Regions from separate parts of the Serratia sp. TSA_198.1 genome, predicted to be linked through region 2. Evidence: riboswitches for the same ligand, from Rfam matches in the RefSeq annotation. Region 2 holds a riboswitch; each other region holds the start of a gene.
What was found. A riboswitch is a leader RNA that binds a small molecule or an ion and turns the genes downstream of it on or off. The one in region 2 is predicted to bind thiamine pyrophosphate.

Region 1: linked by a shared signal. The riboswitch ahead of thiM (hydroxyethylthiazole kinase) and the one ahead of tenA (thiaminase II) in region 2 are both predicted to bind thiamine pyrophosphate.
Region 3: linked by a shared signal. The riboswitch ahead of thiC (phosphomethylpyrimidine synthase ThiC) and the one ahead of tenA (thiaminase II) in region 2 are both predicted to bind thiamine pyrophosphate.
Region 4: linked by a shared signal. The riboswitch ahead of thiB (thiamine ABC transporter substrate binding subunit) and the one ahead of tenA (thiaminase II) in region 2 are both predicted to bind thiamine pyrophosphate.

Annotation. Positions count from the first base shown of each region.
Region 1 is NZ_JBQZFP010000006.1:176,024-181,945, reverse strand. Features, by position in the region: gene srlR (glucitol operon DNA-binding transcriptional repressor SrlR) at 1-294, shown strand, start outside; gene gutQ (arabinose-5-phosphate isomerase GutQ) at 287-1,258, shown strand; gene ACUTSW_RS21025 (inhibitor of vertebrate lysozyme family protein) at 1,301-1,759, opposite strand; gene thiD (bifunctional hydroxymethylpyrimidine kinase/phosphomethylpyrimidine kinase) at 1,846-2,646, opposite strand; gene thiM (hydroxyethylthiazole kinase) at 2,643-3,437, opposite strand; TPP riboswitch at 3,474-3,565, opposite strand; gene ACUTSW_RS21010 (GNAT family N-acetyltransferase) at 3,634-4,059, shown strand; gene ACUTSW_RS21005 (class I SAM-dependent methyltransferase) at 4,280-4,960, shown strand; gene ACUTSW_RS21000 (MFS transporter) at 4,937-5,922, opposite strand, start outside.
Region 2 is NZ_JBQZFP010000001.1:13,448-19,369, forward strand. Features, by position in the region: gene ACUTSW_RS00070 (ABC transporter permease) at 1-739, opposite strand, end outside; gene ACUTSW_RS00075 (ABC transporter ATP-binding protein) at 736-1,476, opposite strand; gene tenA (thiaminase II) at 1,473-2,153, opposite strand; TPP riboswitch at 2,216-2,318, opposite strand; gene ACUTSW_RS00085 (LLM class flavin-dependent oxidoreductase) at 2,477-3,499, shown strand; gene ACUTSW_RS00090 (SDR family NAD(P)-dependent oxidoreductase) at 3,527-4,261, shown strand; gene ACUTSW_RS00095 (GlxA family transcriptional regulator) at 4,339-5,313, shown strand; gene gap (type I glyceraldehyde-3-phosphate dehydrogenase) at 5,394-5,922, shown strand, end outside.
Region 3 is NZ_JBQZFP010000012.1:15,745-21,666, reverse strand. Features, by position in the region: gene hemE (uroporphyrinogen decarboxylase) at 1-76, opposite strand, end outside; gene nudC (NAD(+) diphosphatase) at 116-883, opposite strand; gene ACUTSW_RS24915 (Rsd/AlgQ family anti-sigma factor) at 983-1,486, shown strand; TPP riboswitch at 1,526-1,649, shown strand; gene thiC (phosphomethylpyrimidine synthase ThiC) at 1,765-3,708, shown strand; gene thiE (thiamine phosphate synthase) at 3,701-4,339, shown strand; gene ACUTSW_RS24900 (HesA/MoeB/ThiF family protein) at 4,344-5,093, shown strand; gene thiS (sulfur carrier protein ThiS) at 5,090-5,290, shown strand; gene ACUTSW_RS24890 (thiazole synthase) at 5,292-5,922, shown strand, end outside.
Region 4 is NZ_JBQZFP010000003.1:162,411-168,332, reverse strand. Features, by position in the region: gene ilvB (acetolactate synthase large subunit) at 1-4, opposite strand, end outside; gene ivbL (ilvB operon leader peptide IvbL) at 116-232, opposite strand; gene thiQ (thiamine ABC transporter ATP-binding protein ThiQ) at 321-1,025, opposite strand; gene thiP (thiamine/thiamine pyrophosphate ABC transporter permease ThiP) at 1,140-2,744, opposite strand; gene thiB (thiamine ABC transporter substrate binding subunit) at 2,720-3,706, opposite strand; TPP riboswitch at 3,762-3,887, opposite strand; gene sgrR (HTH-type transcriptional regulator SgrR) at 3,925-5,586, opposite strand; gene sgrT (glucose uptake inhibitor SgrT) at 5,674-5,889, shown strand.

The DNA.
Region 1 (5,922 bases), on a different contig from region 2:
TTCCAGAAGTTCAGCTTCGACAAGCTGTTTATTGGCGCGGACGGGGTCGATCTCAACGCCGGCGTCACCACCTTTAACGAGGTGCATAACGTCAGCAAGGCGATGTGCGAGGCAGCCAGCCGCATTATCCTGCTGGTGGATTCATCGAAATTCGGCCGTAAAAGCCCGAACGTGGTGTGCGACCTGAGCGCCGTGGATACGCTGATCACCGATAAAAACATCAATCCGGATTACCTCGCCGCGCTGCAAGCGAAAGGCATCAATATCATTCTGGTAGGAGATTCCGATGAGTAACGCTACTGCCCTGCTGGCTTTTGCCCGCGAAACGCTGGAAATTGAGCTGACCGAAGCGCAGCGCCTGCTGGCGCGCCTGGACGACAATTTCGTCTGCGCCTGCGAACTGCTGTTGAACTGCCGGGGCAAGGCGGTGATTTCCGGCATCGGCAAATCCGGCCATATCGGCAAAAAAATTGCCGCCTCGCTGGCCAGCACCGGCACGCCGTCGTTCTTCGTCCATCCTGCGGAGGCGCTGCACGGCGATCTCGGCATGATCGGCGCCGACGACGTGGTGGTGTTTATCTCCTATTCCGGCCGCGCCAAGGAGCTGGATTTGATCCTGCCGCTACTGGCGGAAAATAACATCCCGGTGATCGCCATTACCGGCGGCAAAGAGTCGCCGCTGGCGCTGGCCGCCGCCTGCGTGCTGGACATCAGCGTCGAACGTGAGGCCTGCCCGATGGGGCTGGCCCCCACCTCCAGCGCGGTCAATACGCTGATGATGGGCGACGCGCTGGCGATGGCATTGATGCGCCAACGCGGGTTCAACGCCGAAGACTTTGCCCGCTCCCATCCGGGCGGCAGCCTGGGCGCGCGCCTGTTGAACCGGGTACACCACCTGATGCGCACCGGCGATCGCCTGCCGCAGGTCAGTGAAAACGCCAACGTGATGGAAGCGATGCTGGAACTGAGCCGCACCGGGCTGGGGTTGGTGCCGGTGTGCGATGCGCAGCAAAAAGTGGTGGGGGTGTTTACCGACGGCGACCTGCGCCGCTGGCTGGTAAAAGGCCATAGCCTGCAGGATGCGTTGGGCCAGGCGATTACCCGCCCCGGCTACCGTTTGCCGGAACAGTGGCGCGCCGGAGAAGCGCTGGAAGCCTTGCACGAACAGCACATCAGCGCCGCGCCGGTGGTCAATCTGGATGGCGTGCTGGTGGGCGCGATCAACCTGCACGATCTGCATCAGGCCGGCATTGGCTGAGTGCGTGGCCTCAGGGCGCAGGCAACTGCGCCCCAGGTCGTTTTATTTCCAGTCGGGATTGCTCTCGAACTGTTTTTTCAGCAGCGCCTTCATGTCTTCGTCCGGCTTGCCCAGCCATTGGTATTTGGCGTATTTCTTTGGATGATCCATCGCTTCCGGTTTGTTGGCGACCTCTACCCGCACGCCCCAGGCCTGGGATTTGTCTTCTTTAAACGCCACGATCAAAAAGTTGTTGGCGCAGTCGTGCGGCTTGCACAGATTGCCCACCAGATAGTTCTGCCCCTTCCAGCTCAGGCTTTGCGCCGGAGTGGAAGTGCCCATCCCCTTGCGCGCCCAGCCCGGCAGGCGAGCCTGCCCCTTCACCATGTTCTGCCAGCTGGTTTGATAGCCCGGCTGCTGGATCACGTCCGAGGTGGTGACAATCTGCTGGGCAACGCTGCCCGCACTGAGGCTGAGTAACGCGCCGAAGATGGCGCAGCGAAGTGCGTTTTGTCCTGTCATGGCCTTCTCCCTTGGTTAAATCCGATCGTACCCGGCGAGCGCCGGGCATGGATCCAGTCTGACCACAACAACGGCAAAAAGTTGAATCACCACCACGCGTGAAAATGATGCACCGGCCCGATGCCGTGCCCCACTTCCAAGGTATCCGCCTGCTGCAATGCCTTTTGCAGATAGTCCTTGGCGGCGGCGACCGTGCCGGCCCAGTCTTCATGACGCGGGCGCAGCGCAGCCAACGCGGCGGAGAGCGTGCAGCCGGTGCCGTGCGTATGACGAGTCGCTACGCGTGGTGCAGTGAAGCGCAGTTCCTGCTCCGCGCTGAACAACCAGTCCGGGCTTTCGTTTTCGCTGAGGTGGCCCCCCTTCATCAGCACCGCCTGGCAACCCATGGCCAGCAACGCCCGGCCCTGTTCGCGCATCTGGTGCTCATTTTCCGCCGGGGCGCACGCCAACAGAGCCGCCGCCTCCGGCAGGTTCGGCGTGATGATCGACACCTGCGGCAGCAGTTCGCGGCGGATAGACTCTACCGCCTCCGGTGCCAGCAAGGGATCGCCGCTTTTCGCCAGCATCACCGTATCCAGCACCACGAACGGCGGCCGGTAGTGGCGCAGGCGTTCGGCCACTGCCTGCACGATATCGGCGTTGGCCAGCATGCCGATTTTGGCGCTGTCGATGCGCACGTCGCTGAATACCGAATCCAACTGGGCGGCGACGAACGCCGGATCGATGTTATATACCGACTGCACGCCACGGGTATTTTGCGCCACCAGCGCAGTGATCACGGAAGTGCCGTAAGCCCCCAAGGCAGAAAAAGCTTTCAGATCGGCCTGGATGCCGGCGCCGCCGCTCGGATCGGTGCCGGCGATGGTCAAAGCGTTAATCCGTTTCATTGCAGCTCCTCCGCACGCAGTTGATACAGGGCGTCGAGGAACGCCGGGGTAAAGCTGCCCGGCCCCGCAGCCCGATGCGTGGCCCGCTCGCCGCAAAGCGACATCACCCGGCAAGCGGTCGCGACGTTGTCCAGCCGATCGCCCGGCAGGCTGCAAAATGCCGCCACCACCGCCGACAGGGCGCAACCGGTGCCCACCACCCGCGTCATCAGCGCATCGCCACCGGCGACCGCCCAGTCGCGCCGGCCATCGGTGATGTAATCCACCACGCCGGTTACCGCCACCACCGCGCCGCTGAGCTGCGCCAGTTCGCGTGCCGCCGGCAAAGCCGCCAGCGAGTCGTCGGTGCTGTCTACGCCGCGCCCGGCGCTCTGCCGGCCGCTCAGCGCCATAATTTCAGACGCGTTGCCACGGATCGCCGCCGGCTTCTCGCCCAGCAAACGACGGGCAAAGGCGGTGCGGTACGCCAACCCGCCTACCGCCACCGGATCCAGCGTCCAGGGCGTTCCCGCCAAATTGGCGGCTTCTACCGCCGCCAGCATGGATTCGGCACGCGAGGCATTGAGAGTACCGATATTGATTAACAGGGCACTCGCCATCTGGCTGAACTGCGCCGCTTCGGTCGGTTCCACCACCATCGCCGGGGAAGCGCCAAGCGCCAGCAATACGTTAGCCGTCAGCTCCTGCACCACTTCGTTGGTCAGGCAATGGATCAGCGGGGGCTGTTGTTTGAATTGGGTCAGACAGGCCGCGGCGCGGGCGCCGGGTAAAGCATCAGGTCGAGCGAACATATTCCTCCCAACCGGCGTTCAAGAAGGCGGGTACCGGTTGGGGCACCGAGACTTCCCTACGCTGGCATAATCCAGATCAGGTAATACGGGTAAAATCTCAGCCCCTTGGGGCACCCCGAGTCAAGGAGGCCATTATTGGGGTTGCCGCCGGTGAGGTCAATCGCGCTATAGTGTCAAAAAATAAAAAGGAGCTGCCATGCAAATAAGACCCTACCGAGAAGCCGATCGTCCGTTCTTGCGCACCCTTTATCTGGCTGCGCGCAAGGCGGCGTTCACGTGGCGCGATACCGAAGATTACCGGCTGGAGGATTTCGACCGCTCGACGCTGGGCGAGGATATCTGGGTGGCGGAAGATCAGGGAAAACTGCTGGGGTTCGTCTCGATTTATCGCCAGGATAACTTTATTCACAACCTGTATGTCGATCCTCACTTGCCGCCACGCGGCGTCGGCACGGCCCTGCTGCACGCGGCGGAGCGAACCTTTACCGCTACCGGCTCACTGAAGTGCCTGGTGAAAAACGAGAAGGCGCTGGCGTTTTACCATAAGCATGGCTGGCAAAAGATCACCACCGGCAACGACGGCAGCGAAGAATACTACCTGCTGCACTCACCTAAAAAATAGTGTCATCCGCTGTGAGCTAAACCGGAAAAGGCCTGACATCGTCAGGCCTCTGGCACGGCTCAGACTACAACCCTTGCAAAACGATATCCTGCGTCGCCGGGATATTAGCTGCCCCGTGTCCAGGGCCTTTCAGCACTGCCCAGCGACAATGCGAATGGATTTCATTTGCGTTAAAGACTATCCTCCGGTTTACCTCTTACAGGCTATTCAAGGAATGGACATGCAACATCAAACGGATACCCGTTTCCCGGACGCTGCGGCGGCAGACTACGATCGCCGTATTTTGACGCTGGTGCCCGGCTATCAGTTCGCCCAGTCGCTGCTGACCGCCACTCTGGCACAGGCGTTACCGCCGCAAGCCCGCCTGCTGCTGGCCGGTTGCGGCACCGGCAACGAACTGATTGCGTTGGCGGGCATCGGCCCGCAATGGCTTTTCAGCGCCGTGGAACCTTCCGCCGGCATGCTGGCAGCCGCACGCACCAAGGCGGAAATGGCAGGCTGCGAACCGCGAGTCACCTTCCACCAGCAACTGCTGGACCAGGCGCCGCAAGCGCTGCACGACGCCGCCGTTTGTTCGCTGGTGCTGCACTTTATTGCCGATGACGGCGCCAAGCTGGCCTTCCTGCAACAGTTGGCCGCGCGGTTGTCGCCAGGTGCGCCGCTGCTGTTGTTCGACTATCAGCCGGATGGCCTGCCGGTCAGCCACTATCAGCATTGGCTGCAAAGCGCCGGGCATTCCCTCGACGGCGCACGTGAGGTGATTGAACGCACCCGCAGCAACTGGCATCCGTTGGCAGCGCAGCGCGCCCGATTGCTGATGACGGAAAGCGGTTTTACCTCACCGCAGTTGCTGTGCGACACGCTGGGTTTCCGGCTGTCATTGCTCTACCGCCGCGCCTGAGGCCGGCATGCCACGCAGCGTCAGCCACCAGAACAGCAAGGCGACCAGGCTGACGCCCGCCCCCAGCCAACATACGCCGGGCCAGCCCGCCACGGCGTATACGTGGGTGCTGGCAAAGGCACCCAGCCCGCTGCCCACCGCGTAAAACAGCATATAACAGCCCACCAACCGGCTGTGGGCCTGCGGGTGCGCGCTAAAAATCATGCTCTGGTTCAGCACATGAATCGCCTGCCCGGCCAGATCGAGCAGCACAATACCGACCACCAGCCACGCCAGACCGTAGCCCAGCATGCCGAGCGGCAGCCAGGCCAGCACCAGCAACAGCAGGCAGACACCGCTCGCCACTTGCCCTAACCCGCGATCCGCCAGATGCCCGGCGCGCACCGCCGCCAGCGCCCCCACCGCCCCGACCAAACCGAAGGCGCCAATCACCGAATGTGAAAAATTGAACGGCGCCTGGCTGAGCGGCAGCACCAGCGCGCTCCAAAAGATGCTGAACGCGCCAAACATCAGCAGCGCCAGCATGCCGCGAATTTGCAGCGTGCGATCGCGCAGCAATAAAGCCAGCATTGAGCGTAGCAACGCCGGATAACTGAGCGACGACGGCGGCGTGCGCGGCGTTGGCAACAGGCGCGACAACACCGGCAGCAGGATCAACGTCACCGCAGCCGAGAAAAAATAGACTGCCCGCCAGCCGCCGATATCCGCCAGTGAGCCGGACAAGGTGCGCGCCAACAACAGGCCCAGCACCACCCCGCCTTGTGCTGCGCCCACCACCCGCCCGCGTTCATGCCGTGCCGCCAGGGTAGCGGCAAAGGCGATCAATCCCTGAGTCATGGCGGTGCCAAGCAACCCCACCAACAGCATACCTACCAGCAATAGCGCGCTGCTGTGCGCCCATCCCACCACGCACAGCGCGGCCATCAACAACAGTTGCTGTACCGCCAGCAGCCGGTGGCGAT
Region 2 (5,922 bases):
GGCGCAGCAGCAGCGCATCCACCGTCATCCACAGCAAGACGGTCATCAGCACCAGAATAAACAGCGCGGCAAAGCAGACGTCGGTCTGCATGCGCGCGTTGGCGTTCAGCATCACGTAGCCCAACCCTTCCGCCGAGCCGACCCATTCGCCGATAATCGCGCCGATGGGCGCGACGGCGGCGGCCATGCGCAACCCGGAACCAAAGGCCGGCAGCGCAGCCATCAGCCGCACATGGCGCAGTTGCGCCCAGGGGGAAGCGCCCATGGTGCGGGCCAGATCGAGATAATCGTTATTGACCCGGCGCAGCCCATCAAAAAACGCGGAGGTGACCGGGAAGAAGATCACCAGTACCGCCATCGCCACTTTGGCGCTCATGCCGAAGCCGAACCACAGCACCAGCAGCGGCGCCAGCGCAAACACCGGTATCGCCTGGCTGGTCAGCACCAGCGGCATCAGCCAGCGTTGCAGACGGGGCGAATAGATCATGCACAGCGCCAGTGCTGCGCCGAGCAGCACCCCAATCCCCAGCCCGCAGGCAATCTCCGAAGCGGTGATCAGCGTGTGATAAGCGAGATAGGCGCGCCCGCTCCACAGCGCCTGCGCCACCGCAGAGGGCGAAGGCAGCAAAAAGGCGGGAATATCGCCCAACGTGATGAGCCACCACAGCAGCAGTAAACCGGCGAACACCGTCAGGCTGCGGCGTACCCGCGACAGGCGGTTTTCAATGAGCGACTTCATTCGGCGGCCCTCATCAGTTGCTGCAACAGCTCGCCCTGGCTTTTCAGCAGATGGGGATCGTCCGGCGCGCGCGGCGGCAGGCCGCTGATGACATGCGTATCGTCAATGCCGGCAGGGTAGCGGGAGAGCACCAGCAGGCGATGGCTCAGGCGGCAGGCCTCCATCGGATCATGGGTAATCAGCAGCACGGTATGCTGCGCCAACAGCTCGGCCGCCAGGGTTTGGATCATGGCGCGGGTAATGGCGTCCAGCGCCGAGAAGGGTTCGTCCATCAGTACAATCGGCTGGCGTTCATACAGCGTGCGCGCGATGGCGGCGCGCTGGCGCATGCCGCCGGACAACGCCGAGGGCAAGGCTTTGGCGTAACCGCTCAGCCCCACGCGCTCGAGAAGATGCCCGGCCCATTCCCGGTCGGTTTTTTCACCGCGCAACCGCGCACCGAGGCTGATATTTTCGGCGACGGTCAGCCACGGATAGAGCAGGTCTTTTTGCCCCATATAGACGATGCGCCCGGCTATCGGCAGGCCATCGCTGCCGGTCACTTCGCCGGCGGTGGGCAGCATCAGCCCGGCGATAATTTTCAGCAGGCTGGTTTTGCCCGCGCCGCTGGCACCGAGCAAGGCGACAACGCTGCCGCCGGCGATATCAAAACTCAGCCGATCGAAAATCACCTGCCGGCCAAAACGCAGGCTGAGATCCCGCACCTGAATACCGGGCGGCGCGATGCGGTCACTCATGAGGCGTTCAACCCCATCTGCCAGAAGGCGGACTCCAGCCGGGTGGCGGTGGTGAAAATCTCTGCAAGTTCGGCAAAGCGGCTTTCTGCGCCACGTTGCTGGCCCACACGCTCCAGCAGATCGAGGGCCGCCTGCACGCCGGCCAGATAGTTTTTATCGCCATAGTTGCGGATCCACGAGGCGTAAGGATTGCCCTCCATCACCGTCGCCGGGTCGTCAAGCAGGCGCAGGCCAATCTCGGCATAGCCTGCGACGCAGGGCATCAGCGCCGCCAGCAGATCCAGCGCGTCGCCGGAGTGGCCGATATCGAGCACATAGCGGGTGTAGTTCAGGGTTTCCGCCGCCTCGGGTTCGGCGGCAATCTCGGGTTCGCCCAGACCCCAACCGGCGCAGTAAGCCAGATGCAAAGGCAGCTCGGCGACGATGGCATTGAGCGAAGCGGTGGCCGCCCGCATCTCCGGCAGCGTGCGCAGCTTGCTCACCAGCAGGGCGTAAGCGCGGGCGAAGTGGATCAGGAACAGATAATCCTGGGTCAGATAGCGGCGGAACGCGGATTCAGGCAGCGTGCCGGCGGCCAGTTGCCGAATAAAAGGATGAGCAACGTAGTCCTGCCAGTCCGCGCCTGCCTGTTGGCGCAGCCGTCCGTAAAGACCGTTATCGAAAAGGGGAGTAAACATGGGACCTCCAAAAGTGAGTGGAGATCCGGGCGCGCTGAGGTATGAACAGGCAATGACCGAGAGAGTGATTGCCGACCCGTCCCTTCGCTGGCATGACCCAGATCAGGTTCAAAGGGTTCGGCTTGCGCCATCTCAGCCCGTAACAGGACACCCCTCGGAGGAGCCTGTTATACGATATTTGCTTTTTGATTACAATGCTCGGGCGAGGTGGAATGGCGGGGCGGCAATCGGTTCGTTTAGTGCGGTTCGCGACGATTTCTCTGGCACCGGCGGCGGCATTTTTGCACTGTAATCCGGTAACGTTGACTCTGAGGAATACTCCCATGAAGAAGATCGGCTTTCTCTCTTTTGGTCACTGGACGCCTTCGGCACAGTCCGGTACCCGTTCGGCGGCGGATGCGCTGCTGCAATCCATCGATCTTGCGGTCGCCGCAGAGGAACTCGGGGCGGATGGCGCCTATTTCCGCGTGCATCACTTCGCCCGCCAGCTCAGCTCCCCGTTCCCGCTGTTGGCCGCCGTCGGCGCCAAAACCCAACGCATTGAGATCGGCACCGGCGTGATCGATATGCGCTATGAAAACCCGCTTTATATGGTGGAAGACGCCGGAGCCGCCGATCTGATTTCAGGCGGGCGGCTGCAACTCGGCATCAGCCGCGGCTCGCCCGAGCAGGTTATCGAAGGCTGGCGCTATTTTGGCTATACGCCGGCAGAAGGCGAGACCGAGGCCGATATGGCCCGTCGCCACACCGAGGTATTGCTCGATGCGCTGCGCGGTGAGGGCTTTGCCGAGCCGAACCCGCAGCCGATGTTCCCTAATCCGCCGGGGCTGCTGCGCATCGAACCTTTCTCCGCCGGCTTGCGCGATCGCATCTGGTGGGGCGCAAGCTCCAACGCCACGGCGGTGTGGGCGGCAAAACTGGGGATGAATCTGCAAAGCTCGACGCTGAAAAACGACGAAACCGGCGAGCCCTTCCACATTCAGCAGGCCAAGCAGATCCGCGCTTACCGCGCCGCATGGAAAGAAGCGGGCCACCCGCGTGAACCGCGCGTGTCGGTCAGCCGCAGCATCTTTGCGCTGATGAACCAGCAGGACCGCAGCTACTTCGGCGGCAGCGGTAAGGAAGGCGATCAGGTCGGGTATATCGACCAGCAAACCCGGGCGATTTTCGGCCGCAGCTACGCCGCCGAGCCGGAAGAGTTGATCAAACAGCTGGCGCAGGACGAAGCCATTGCCGAGGCGGACACCTTGCTGTTAACCGTGCCTAACCAGTTGGGCGTCGATTACAACGCGCACGTGATTGAGTCTATCCTCACCCATGTCGCCCCGGCGCTGGGCTGGCGTTGATGGCTCAAAAATAAAAGGAAGTTAACCATGTCTCGTATTTTCATTACCGGCTCGGCGGACGGGCTGGGGCGCGCGGCGGCGGAAACCCTGCTGGGCGAAGGGCATCAGGTGATCGTTCACGCGCGTGAACCAGGCAGGCTCCACGGCGTGCGCGATTTGCTGGACCGCGGTGCGCTGGCGGTCACCGGCGATTTGTCCGATCTGCAGCAGACCCGAGAGGTGGCCGAACAGGTGAACCGCATCGGGCGTCCGGATGCGGTCATTCACAATGCCGGCGTCTTCACCGGGCCGCAGGTGCTGGCGGTCAACGTGATTGCGCCTTATCTGCTGACGGCGCTTATCGCTCGCCCGGCGCGTTTGGTGTATTTGAGCAGCAGCATGCATTTTGACGGTCGCGCTGCGTTGGAAAAAGTGGACTGGCGCGGGCAGGCCGCCGTGTCTTATTCGGAGAGCAAGCTATTTGTGACGGCGCTCGCCGCCGCCGTGGCCCGGCGTTGGCCGGGCGTGGTCAGTAGCGCGGTCGATCCTGGCTGGGTGCCGACCAAGATGGGCGGCGAAAACGCGCCCGACGATCTGCGCCTGGGGCACCTGACGCAGGAATGGTTGGTCACCAGCGCAGAGGCGCAGGCCAGCGTTTCTGGCGGTTATTGGCATCACCAGCGCTGCCTGGAGCCGCATGCCGCCGCGCGCGATCCGGCTTTTCAGGATGCGCTGCTGGCGGAACTTGAACGCGTGACGGGCGTTGCGCTGGCGACGCCCTGAGCGGAAAACCGGTGGCGGCCAGGGTGGCATGAAATGCGCGTCATTGACTTATTTTGCTCAAATTGTATTTTAAAGCCATGCATACATTCCTGATTATCGTCCCCGAAGGGGGCATGCTGTTTGAGTCGGCGGGTATCGCCGACATCCTGATGCAAGCCAACCGCTTGAGGCCCAACGACGCTCCGCTCTATCGGATTGAGGTCGCCACCACGCAAGCTCATCGGGTGGTGCATGGGTCATCCGGGTTGAATTTGCTGGCCGATCATCGTCTTGCCGATCTCGACCCTGAACAAAAACGTGACACTGTCATTGTCACCGGAAAGGGGGCGACCGAGGAAGAAGGCGCGTTTGTCGCAGGCTGGCTCCGTCGCGCCGCCCCCAACGCACGCCGTATCGCTTCCGTTTGCGGCGGGGCCTTGCTGCTTGCCGAAGCCGGTTTGCTCGAAGGGCGCCGGGCGACGACGCACTGGCGCTTGCTGGATACCCTGCAATCTCGTTTCCCGAAGGTGAAGGTCGAAAACGGGCCAATCTACGTTCAGGACGGTCCCGTCTGGACCTCCGGTGGCGTCAGCTCCGGTTTCGATCTCACTCTGGCGCTGGTGGAAGACGATTACGGTTTTATTCAGGCGCGCGAAGTGGCGCAAGATCTGGTGATGTTTCTTCGCCGCCCCGGTGGGCAGTTGCAGTTTAGCCGCTATCCGTTGAATCAGGCCAAAACGCCTGGCCCGATCCGCGATCTCCAGTCCTGGATCCTGGAAAATCTGGACGGCGATCTTTCCGTTGAGAAACTGGCCGAAAGGGTCGCCATGAGCCCGCGAAACTTTACGCGCGTCTTCACCCGCGAGACCGGCATCTCCCCCGCTAAATTCGTTGAAGAAGGGCGCTTGCATACCGCCCGGCAGCGCCTGGAGCAGAGTGCGGAAGGTATTGAGCATATCGCCGTGACCACCGGCTTCGGCAATGGCCTCAACCTGCGGCGCGTGTTCGAAAGAAACCTGCAACTGACGCCGACCGAGTACCGCGATCGTTTTCACTCCCGCAATTTGGCGTAAATTGATCTATAAACGTCATTTACGCCACGCCTCTCTCCCGGCTAGATTGGCAGGCAGAGACAATAACGAAGGGGTAGATCATGGTCAAAGTAGGCATTAACGGTTTCGGCAGAATCGGGCGCAATGTTTTACGCGCGGCGTTAGGGCGCAGTGACTTTCAGGTTGTCGCGATCAACGATTTGACCGACAGCAAAACCCTGGCGCATCTGCTGAAATACGACTCGCTGTCAGGCACCTTGGCCGCCAGCGTCGAGGCCGGTGAAAACCAGCTGCTGCTGGATGGCAGGCCGATTCATGTTTTCTCTGAAAGAGATCCGGGTGCAATCCCGTGGAACAGCGTCGGCGTCGACATCGTGATCGAAGCGACGGGCTTTTTTACCGACAAAAGCCAGGCCGAAGTGCACATCACGAAAGGCGGAGCCAAGCGCGTTATCATCTCGGCGCCGGCCAAAAACGACGACATCACTATAGTGATGGGCGTTAACCACCAGGATTACGATCCGGCCAGGCATCGGGTGGTCAGTAACGGCAGTTGCACCACCAACGGGCTGGCGCCCGCCGCGCAGGTGCTGCATCACACCTTCGGCATTGAATACGGCCTGATGAACA
Region 3 (5,922 bases), on a different contig from region 2:
TCATCCATACGGGGGTCACATCCACCGGCATACGTTGCAACGCGCGCAGGTAACGATCGTTCTTCAACTCATTCATCATAGGGCTCCCTTATTCATCTGCCGTTATTGTAGCGATTTATTGCTCACGGCATAAGGCTACGGTGTCCTCTATCAGGCGGCGCGCCACGGTGCCGGGTGGCGGCAACAGCGGCAACTGGTCATAACGGTACCAGCCGGCGTTCAGCAGCTCTTTCGGATCGTGACGAATCTCACCGCGGTGGTAATCGGCCATAAAGGCCATCATCAGCGAATGCGGGAACGGCCAGGGCTGAGAAGTCACATAACGCAGGTTTTTGATTTCAATATTACTTTCTTCCATCACCTCGCGTGCGGCCGCTTGCTCCAGCGTTTCGCCGACCTCGACAAAACCGGCCAGCACAGTATGAATACCGCCGCGATGACGCACATGCTGCGCCAGCAGGATCTCATCGTCACGCCGAATAGCGACGATCACGCAGGGTGCAATCTGCGGGTAGTAACGCTCCCGACAGTGACCGCACAAACAGGCGCTCTCGGTACGGCTCAGGTGCATCTCATGGCCGCAATAACCGCAGAAGCGATGAGAGCGGTAAAAGTCGGCCAGTTGCACGCCGCGCCCGGCCAGCTGAAACAACCCGCGATCGAGCTCGAGCAGTTGACGCACCGAGCCCATATCCTGCGGCATCGTCTGGCGCACCAGCCACACCGGCAACCCTTCCCATTCACCAATGGTGCGCGCCATTCGCCCCTGCAGGGAAAACGACGCCGCCGAACCGAACGGCAATTCACCGCGCGGTAACCAAAGTTTGCTTTCATGGCTGACGATCCACCAGCCATTTTCATTACCCGTTAATGCAAGTTCCATATCGTTGTTGCACAACCTCAGCTTCACTGGCACTCTACAAATCGGCCTTGTTACATTTTAATAACTTACTGTTACTTTTTATTACTTACGGAGTCAAACATGCTCAACCGTTTGGAAAGCCTGACTCAGCGCGTTGGTGGTAGTAATGAATTAGTTGATCAATGGCTTCAGGCGCGCAAGCAGTTGCTCGTCGCCTATTGCACCCTCGTGGGCATCAAACCGAACAAAGAAAAGCATACGCCGCTGAATGAAAAAGCGCTGGAGAACTTTTGCCATAATTTGGTGGATTATCTCTCTGCCGGGCATTTTCATATCTATGACAGAATTATCAAACAAGTGGAAGCCGCACCCAGTCCGAAAATGTCGCTATCGGTAAACATCTATCCCAAACTTTGGGTCAATACCGAGCAGATCATGACTTTCCACGATCGCTATACCGAAGTAGATATCGATCAGGACGTGTGCATGGAATTCCACCGGGCGCTCTCGGATATCGGTGAAACACTTGAGGCACGCTTTGCCCTGGAAGATAAGCTGATCCAACTGGCGACCAAAGCCTCGCAGCAACCTCTGCCGGATAAAGCGGTGGATCAGACGCGTTAGAATTTTGTAGTTTTTTTTATTAACCCTCCTATACTGGAGGGCATCTTGTCGGAGTGCCTAGCGCTGATTTGCTCATCAAATTGGCCAGGCTGAGACCGTTAATTCGGGATCCGCGGAACCTGATCGGGTTAATACCCGCGAAGGGAACAAGAGTAATCTATCGCCACTGGCAGGGCTTCCCGAACGGGGATACCTCCGCCTTGCCGGCCAGTATCATTACTCCCTCCGAGCTCCAGACAAGCAATTTTCCCCACTCATCACACTGGTAGGAATTTGCTATGTCTAACGTTAAAAAACCGCGCGCCCGTAAAGAACAGCGCGAAGAAGCCCAGCAGTTTATCGACACTCTGCAAGGCGTATCCTTTCCCAATTCACACCGCATCTATCTGCAAGGCTCGCGCAGCGATGTGCGGGTCCCGATGCGTGAAATCCAGCTCAGCCCGACGCTGATTGGCGGTGACAAAGACAACCCGCAATACGAGCAGAACGAAGCTATCCCGGTATATGACACCGCCGGCCCGTACGGCGATCCGCAATCCGAGCTCGATGTGCATCGCGGCCTGGCGAAACTGCGCGCCGGCTGGATCGAAGAACGTGGCGATACCGAAGCCCTCAAAGGTGTCAGTTCCGGGTTCACTCAGCAACGCCTGGCGGACGAAGGGTTGGATCATCTGCGCTTCGAGCATCTGCCGCAGCCGCGCAAGGCGCAACCGGGCAAATGCGTCACCCAGTTGCACTACGCTCGCGCCGGCATCGTCACTCCGGAAATGGAATTCATCGCCATCCGCGAAAACATGGGCCGTGAGCGTATCCGCGGCGAAGTGCTGCGCCACCAGCATCCCGGCCAAAGCTGGGGCGCCAACCTGCCACCAAACATCACGCCGGAATTCGTTCGCCAGGAAGTAGCCGCCGGCCGCGCCATCATTCCCGCTAACATCAACCACCCGGAAGCCGAACCGATGATCATCGGCCGTAACTTCCTGGTGAAGGTCAATGCCAATATCGGCAATTCGGCAGTGACTTCGTCGATCGAAGAAGAAGTGGAGAAGCTGGTGTGGTCCACCCGCTGGGGTGCAGACACCGTGATGGATTTGTCCACCGGCCGCTATATCCACGAAACCCGTGAATGGATCCTGCGTAACAGCCCGGTGCCGATCGGCACGGTGCCTATCTACCAGGCGCTGGAAAAAGTGAACGGCGTGGCGGAGAACCTGACCTGGGAAATGTTCCGCGATACGCTGCTGGAGCAGGCCGAGCAAGGCGTCGACTACTTCACCATCCACGCCGGTGTGCTGCTGCGTTATGTGCCGATGACCGCCAAACGCCTGACCGGCATCGTCTCTCGTGGTGGTTCGATCATGGCCAAGTGGTGCCTGTCTCACCATCAGGAAAACTTCCTGTATCAACACTTCCGCGAAATTTGTGAAATCTGCGCCGCCTACGACGTATCGCTGTCGCTGGGTGACGGCCTGCGCCCCGGTTCGATTCAGGACGCCAACGACGAAGCGCAGTTCGCTGAGCTGCACACGCTGGGCGAACTGACAAAAATCGCCTGGGAATATGACGTGCAAGTGATGATCGAAGGCCCAGGTCACGTGCCGATGCAGATGATCCGCCGCAACATGACCGAAGAGCTGGAACACTGCCACGAAGCGCCGTTCTATACCTTAGGCCCATTGACCACCGATATCGCACCCGGTTATGACCACTTCACCTCCGGCATAGGGGCCGCGATGATCGGCTGGTTCGGCTGCGCCATGCTGTGCTACGTAACGCCGAAGGAACACCTGGGCCTGCCGAACAAAGAAGACGTGAAGCAGGGATTGATCACCTACAAGATCGCCGCCCACGCTGCTGACCTGGCCAAAGGCCACCCAGGTGCGCAAATCCGTGATAACGCCATGTCCAAAGCTCGCTTCGAATTCCGCTGGGAAGATCAGTTCAATCTGGCGCTCGATCCCGCCACCGCCCGTGCCTATCACGACGAAACCCTGCCGCAGGAGTCCGGCAAAATCGCCCATTTCTGCTCAATGTGCGGGCCGAAGTTCTGCTCGATGAAGATCTCGCAAGAGGTGCGTGACTACGCCGCCGCGCAGGAAGCGGCCAAGCCGATAGAGGTGCAGCTAACCGGTATGGAGAAGATGTCGGCCGAGTTCCGTTCACGGGGCAGCGAGCTGTACCACAGCGTCAGTAACCTGCAGGAGGAGATGAACAATGACTGATATCGCCACGCCTTTCCCCGCCACGCCGCACAGGCTGGGGTTATACCCGGTCGTCGACAACGTTGAATGGATTGCCCGTCTGCTGGAGGCGGGCGTAACCACGATCCAACTGCGCATTAAGGATTTGCCGGATGAGCAAGTTGAGGATGATATCGCCACCGCCATAGCCCTCGGTAAGCAATATCACGCCCGGCTGTTTATCAACGACTACTGGCAACTGGCGATTAAGCACGGCGCCTATGGCGTACACCTCGGTCAGGAAGATTTGGATACCACCGATCTGGCGGCGATCCATCGGGCAGGATTACGGCTTGGCGTTTCCACCCATGACGATGCCGAATTAGCCCGGGCAATCGCAGTCAAACCCTCTTATATCGCGCTAGGACATATCTTCCCAACCCAAACCAAAGAGATGCCTTCCGCACCTCAAGGCCTGGCTGAGCTGAAACGCCATGTTGCCGGGCTGGGTGACTACCCAACGGTGGCGATCGGCGGGATCGGGATTGATCGCGTGGCGGCAGTGCTGGATTGCGGCGTCGGCAGCGTAGCCGTAGTCAGCGCTATAACCAAGGCTCCAGACTGGCGTGTGGCCACCGCGCAGCTTTTGCAACTGATCGAAGGCAAGGAGTGATTCGATGCTTAACGATCAAGAATTTCTGCGCTACAGCCGACAGCTGCTGCTGGAGGACGTAGGTCCGCAAGGCCAGGAAAAGCTTAAACAGGCATCGGTTTTGCTGGTCGGACTGGGGGGATTAGGGTCCCCAGCCGCACTCTATCTGGCCGCTGCCGGCGTCGGCACACTGCTGTTGGCCGATGACGATACGCTGCACATCACCAATCTGCAGCGTCAGATCCTCTACCGCAGTACCGACGTTTCCAAAAGCAAAGCCGCTCTGGCGCAGCGTCAGTTGCAGGCGCTGAATCCGCAGGTGGAATCCATCGCGCTGGAACAGCGTCTGCAGGGAAAAACCTTGCAAGACGCCGTGGAGCGCGCCGATCTGATCCTGGATTGCAGCGATAACATGACAACCCGCCATGAAGTGAACGCCGCCTGTATCGCCGCCGGCAAACCGCTGATCAGCGGCAGCGCGGTCGGCTTCAGCGGCCAGTTGCTGGTGATTGAACCGCCCTATGCCCACGGCTGCTACGCCTGTCTGTACCCGGAGCAAACCGAGCCGCAACGCAACTGCCGCACCGCAGGCGTGCTCGGCCCGGTAGTTGGCGTCATTGGCACCCTGCAGGCGCTCGAGGCGATAAAAATGCTGGCGGGCATGCCCTCGTCGCTCAGCGGCAAGTTGCGGCTATTCGATGGCAAGCAGCAAAGCTGGAGTACGTTGCAGCTCAGCCAGGCCAGCACCTGCCCGGTATGCGGAGGCGCGGCATGAAAATCCGGCTGAATGACCAACCGCTGGAACTGGCGCAACCACTGAGCGTCACCGCCCTGCTTGAGCAGTTGGAACGCCACCAGCCAGGCACCGCACTGGCGATTAACCAAACTATCATCCCGCGCACCGATTGGGCTAACCACCAGGTGCAGGACGGTGATGACATCCTGCTGTTTCAAGCGATTGCCGGAGGCTGACATGCTGCAAATCGCCGATACCACCTTTACTTCACGCCTGTTTACCGGCACCGGAAAATTCGCCACCCCTGCGCTGATGCTGGACGCGCTGCAAGCCTCCGGCTCGCAGCTAGTGACCATGGCGATGAGGCGCGTTGACCTGCGCGGCGGCAACGATGCCATTCTTGCGCCACTTCAACAGTTGGGCGTGCGCCTGTTACCCAATACTTCGGGCGCCAAAACCGCCGCTGAAGCCGTGTTTGCCGCCCGACTGGCGCGTGAGGCGCTTGGTACCCATTGGGTAAAACTGGAAATTCATCCCGACGTGAAATATCTGCTGCCGGACCCGATTGAAACCTTGAAAGCGGCTGAAACGCTGGTTAAAGAGGGCTTTGTGGTATTGCCCTACTGCGGCGCCGATCCGGTGTTGTGTAAACGGTTGGAAGAGGTGGGCTGCGCAGCGGTGATGCCGCTCGGCGCACCGATAGGATCCAATCGCGGACTGCGGACCCGCGACTTCCTGGAAATCATTATCGAACAGGCCAAAGTGCCGGTGGTGGTCGATGCCGGCATCGGTGCGCCAAGCCATGCGCTGGAGGCGATGGAACTGGGTGCCGATGCGGTGCTGGTGAATACGGCAATCGCCGTGGCGC
Region 4 (5,922 bases), on a different contig from region 2:
CCATGTTCCTATCCTTTCTCAGGGCCGGTTCGCTTTTCTGGGCAGGGGGCTAAAACAAGAAACCCCGCCCGGTTTGCGCCGGCGGGGTTTGGGAATCGATGCGTTGATTCGGACCCTACGGCGCATTGCCGACGACCACCACCACACGCACGACGACCATCACCGCGGCTGGTAGCGCGGTAACTAGTAGGGTCGAAGTCAGCGAGGATGCGATCACAGGGAACCTTATCATCAGTAATAAAAGTCAGGTTTTTATAAAACCACAGGCGAAAAATTCGCACAACAGGTTTATTTGCCCAGCATAAAAAACGCGCTGCAGATCACGGTTTGTGCGAAATGCCCAGCACCCGCGCTTCCGGCGCGCTGCCGTCCAGCAGCGCCTGCGTGGAGCCGTCGTAATAAATACGCCCGTCGACCACCAACAGGGTGCGAGGCGCGATGCGTGCGGCGTCATCCAGGTTGTGCGACACCATCAGCAGCGTCAGGTTGCGTTGGTCGCAAACCTCTTGCAACAATTGCAGCATCTCATTGCGCAGCGCGGGATCGAGCGCCGAGAAAGGCTCGTCGAGCAGCAGGATGGGCTGCTGGCGGATCAGGCAGCGAGCCAGGGCTGCGCGCTGGCGTTGGCCGCCGGAAAGCTGCGACGGCAGGCGCTGCAGATGCTCCTCCAACCCCACCTGGCGGGCAATCTGCGCCAACTGTTGTTGCTGGTCCGCGTTAAGCCGCAGCCCGGGGTCAAGGCCCAATCCGATGTTCTGCGCCACCCTCAGGTGGGCGAACAGGTTGTTTTCCTGAAACAGCATCGAGACCGGCCTTTTGGCCGGCGGCGTGCCGGTGTGGTCGCTGCCGTTCAGCAGCAACTTGCCGCTGGCGGCCGGCAGGAAACCGGCGATCAGGCTGAGCAAGGTACTTTTACCCGCGCCGCTGGGGCCGAGCACCGCGACACGTTCGCCCGGCCGGATGCGCAGATCAAAGCGCATCGGCAGGTGTTCATACAGATAGGTCAGTTTTTCAAGCGTCAGCATATGTCCTTCATCTTTCAAGTTGCCGCTGTGTTGGCTTTCTTCACTTATCCCAGTCACTTAGTGGACTAAGCTCCTGGGAATGCGCTCAGTCGCCGCCTTGTTGCAGCTTGAAATCTATTGGGCAGAGCGCCCCGGTAAGCGTTCGATCAGGGTAAACAGCAGGAAGCACAGCAGCAGGAGCAACAGTGCGGTGACCGCGCCGTCATTGCTGCGATAGGCGCCGATCTGCTGATACAGGTAAAAAGGCAGGGTGCGGAACTGCTCGTTGCCAAACAGGGCAACCACGCCGAAATCGCCGATCGACAGCACGCAGGCGAAAGCCAGCGCCTGCGCCAGCGGGCGGCGCAGCGCTTTCAGCTCGATCCAGCGCAGCCGCTGCCAGCCGTGCATACCCAGCGACAGGCACAGCGGGTTGTAACGCTCTGCCAGGTCTCGCATCGGGTTTTCCAGCACTTTCAGGGCGTAGGGTACCGCCATCAGCGCATTGGTGAGGATCACCAACGCATAGGGCGATTGCGGCAACCCGACAGTATCGCTCAACAGCAGGAAAAAACCGGTGGCCAGCACGATCCCCGGCATCGCCAGAATCACCATGCCGCTCAGTTCAAGCGTTTGGCCCCAGCGCAACCGCTGTTGCAGCTTCAGTTCTCGGCTGCTCCACAGCAGCATCATGGTCAACACCACGCACAACGCGCCGGCACCGAGGGCGATACGCAGTGACGTGAACAGCGCTTGCCACAGCACCTGCTGTTGCAGGACGCTGACCATCGTCTGATTGGCGCCATCGGCAATCACCGCCAGCAGCGGGGGCAACAGCAACAGCAGGGCGGCGGCGATCAGCAGAAAATCGCTGGCGCGACGCCACAGGCTGTCTTCGGGATTGCGCCAGATGTGGGCCTGGGTACTACCGACCGGCAGCGCCTGGCTCAGCCGCTGGCTGAGCACGACCAGGCCCAGACAGCACGCCAACTGGATCAGCGCCAGCAGGGCGGCGCGGCTGAGATCGTAGTCATAGCTCAGCGCCTGGTAGATCGCCAGTTCTATGGTGGTGGCCTGCGGCCCGCCGCCCAGTGACAACACGGTGGCGAAGCTGGCGAAACAGAGCATGAAGATCAGCGCGCCGCTCGGCAGGATTTGGCGGCGCAACGCCGGCCACTCGACGAAGCGGAACTGTTGCCAGCCATTCATGCCGAGCTGAGCTGCCAGTTGGCGCTGTTCGACCGGAATGTTTTCCAGCGCCTGCAGCAACAGGCGGGCGGCCAGCGGCAGATTGAAGAACATATGCGCCAGCAGGATGCCCTGCAGACCATAGGGGGAAAAACTGTAGTTGATGCCGAGCCAGCCGCACAGCAATGCCAGCCAGCCCTGTCGGCCATACACGCTGAGCAGGCCGAATACCGCCACCAAGACCGGCAGCACCAGCGTCATGGCGCACAGACGCAGCAGCAACAGCCGGCCGGGAAAGCGGCGGCGGTATAGCGCACGTGCCAACGCGATGGCGGGCAGCACCGAGATCAGCGCAGACAGCAACGCCTGCCAGAAGGTAAAGCGGACTACGTGCCACAGGTAGCTGTCCTGCCACAGGCCGCGCCAATCGCTTTCCGGCGCGTGCCGCCACAGCGAGCCCATCGCCAGCGCGGCGACGGTCAGGATCAGGCCGGCGGCCAGCAGCCCCGGCCAGAGCCAGTGCGGGATCAGCGGCTGACGGCGGTTTGCCATGCCCGGATCCAGCTACCGCGTTGTTTGGCGACCTCTCCGGCGCTGTATTGCAGCGCGGTCTGGGGTACGGTCATTTGCTCAAAGCCGGCCGGCAGTTGAGTTTTGATCACCGGGTACATCCAGTTACCGGTTGGAATGGTGTTCTGGAACGCCGGGGTCACCATAAATTGCATGAAGCGCTCCGCCAGTTCAGGCTGCTTGCTGGCCTTGAGTTTGCCTGCCACTTCCACCTGCAGATAATGGCCTTCGCTGAAGTTGGCCGCGGCGTAGCTGTCTTTCTTCTCTTCGATCAGATGATAAGCCGGGGAGGTGGTGTAGCTGAGCACCAGATCGCCTTCGCCTTTCAGGAACAGGCCGTAGGCTTCACTCCAGCCTTTGGTGACGGTGACGGTTTTCTTCGCCAGTTTCTGCCAGGCTTCTGGCGCGTTATCGCCAAACACTTTCTGCATCCACAGCAGCAGGCCCAGGCCTGGGGTGCTGGTGCGCGGATCCTCGTAGATCACCTTCCAGTTTTGATCGCTGTTGACCAGTTCCTGCAGGCTTTTTGGCGGGTTCTTCAACTTGTCTTTGTTGTAAACGAAGGCAAAGTAGCCGTAGTCATAAGGCACGAAGGTTTTATCCTGCCAGCCGCCCGGCACGCTCAGTTTGGCGCCGTCAACGCGGCTTGGCGCGAATAAACCGGTTTGTTGCGCGGCCTGCAGCAGGTTGTTGTCCAGCCCCAGCACCACGTCGGCGGTGCTGTTTTTCCCTTCCATGCGCAGGCGGTTAAGCAGCGAAACGCCGTCTTCCAGCGCGACGAATTTCAGCTCGCAGTTGCAATCCGCTTCGAACGCTTTTTTCACCGCCGGGCCAGGGCCCCAGTCGGCCGCGAAGGAATCATAGGTGTAGACCGTCAACGTGGGCTTGGCAAACGCTGAAGCGGCACACAACAACAGTAATAAGGGCAGGCTTTTTTTGACCACTTTGCACTCCTGAAAGATAAGGGGGCAAAGGTATCTGAGGGCGAGGTGATTAAACCGGGTCGCTATGCTCAAATCCCTCCGCCGGTATTGACCGGATCAGGTTCGACGGGTTTGTTCTCAGCAAAACCTGCACGCCGCGTTTTCATCACGCCGCCGCCGTTTCGCACCCCGTTGAGACGGCGCTATTGTAGAGATTAACGGGCGCCGGCGAAAGGCGCTTATGCTTCCGGCGGCGCAAACCAGGCGGATTTAAAATCAAACCAGCCAAGGGTGTTCATTCGCACACCGCGCATGCTGCGCTGGCCGTGCAGTTGCAGCCAATGATGAAACAGCGGGTGTAACTGGTGACCGTTGACCAACCGTTGGCAAAAATCCGCCAGCGGCAGGGCATTGGCGCGCCACAGCGCCGCATCTGCGGCGAGATCGTCATTCATGCAATGCTGCATCAATGGCAACTCATACAGGGTGGCGAACAGCGAGAACTCCAGCGGCAGGTAGAAGTTGGCGCTACCCAGCCACAGATCGCTGGTGGCTTCCCCTTTATGCCAGGCGTCGTAGCTCACCGTCTGCACGTTAAGTCGCACCCCGTGCAATGCCAGCAGCGGTTCAATTGCCTGTCGAATGGCGTGGAATTCCGAGTGTTCACTGTAGTAGGTCAGCGTCAACTCGGTCAGCCCGGCCGGCTTGGGTTGTTGCGCCAGCGCGCGATTGTGATGCCAGCGCGGCAGGATGCCATAGGCCGGTGACCAATAGCGTTGATAAATCGGCCCGGCGTTGCTCAGCAGCGAGATGGGGTTAATCAGCTCGCACAGCCAGCTGCGAATGGCCGGATCGGCCGCCAAAGGAGAGCGTTGATCGAACAGCAGGAAATAGCAGCCTTCCTCCAGCCGGCTTTCAAGCTCGTTGTTGCCGGTGTCATCCGCCTGCAGTTGCACGCCGGAATGCACCAACTCTTCGGTGAGCTCCGGCAACACCCAGATATTCACCTCATCAATCAGTGCCCGATAGCCGAAGTAGTCATCGAAGGCGTGGATTTTCATCTGGCTGCGGTGGTTGCGCACCACGCTGTACGGCCCGGTGCCCACCGGATGGCGCGAGAACTCCGGCATGCTTTGCCACTCGCGCGGCAGGATCATGGCAGGCACGCTGCCCAGCAGCCAGGGCAGCCAGTAATCGGGGCTGTGCAGGTGCACGTCAATCACGAAAGGCGTCGGTGAGGTCACGCGCTCGATATGCGAAAACAGCGGTTGAGGGATCAGACGAGTGAGGGAGCTAATCACATCGTCCATTTCCAGCTCGCGGCCGTGATGAAAATGTATCGCCGGGCGCAGATAAAAACGCCAGTGCAAAGGCGTCAGCGGCTGCCAGTGATGCGACAGGTCCGACTCAAGTTCCCCGTTTTCCTCGTTTATCCGCGTCAGGCCGCTGAAAATCTGCCGGGCCAGGTGAATTTCCGAACGGCGCAGCGCCGAGCCGGGCAGCAGGTTGTACAGTTGGCGATAGTAGAGCACGCGCAGGATGTGTTTACCCTGCCGAAAGCTGCGCCCAAGTTGGGACAGCAGCATCTGCCGTACCACGTTTTTATCGCCGACCAGTTGTACCAGTTGATCGATGCGGTCTTGCTCCAGCAGTTCCTCCGCTCTCTGCTGCTGCAGGGCCAGGCCGGTATAGTGGAAGGTGAGCCGCGAACGCTTGCCGCGCCCCGATTCCGCCTGCCAGGTCAGCCACCCTTGTTGCTGCATGGCGCCGAGCAATGAACGCACGTGACGGCGCGAACAAGTGAGCACTTCGGCCAACTCTTGCAGCGTGGTGTCGGTGGTCTCGCCGTGGCAGCGCTGCCACAGGCGAATGAACTGTTGTTGCAAACGTGAGGTAGACATAAAAGAGGAACACTCCGGCATCAACTCATCAATTTATCTTTCCCCATATTACGCCGATAATTTTCATCAATGAAAGGGGGAGGGCGAATGATGAAAGCATTCTTGTCAAAACAGTTCTATCAGCGCTACTTCAGCGCGGTGCGCCGCCAGCATGCCGACTGGCTGGGCCTTGTGCCTGAACAAGCCCGGCTGGAGATGCTGGCTCACCTGACCCAGTGGGATCTTAGGCTACCCCCCACCGTTGACCGTGGTGCCGTCGCAGGCCCAAAAGCCCGTTATCCCGACGAAGGGAGCAGCCCATAGTGGGCTATGGGCAAGCCCGCCAACACAGAAAAC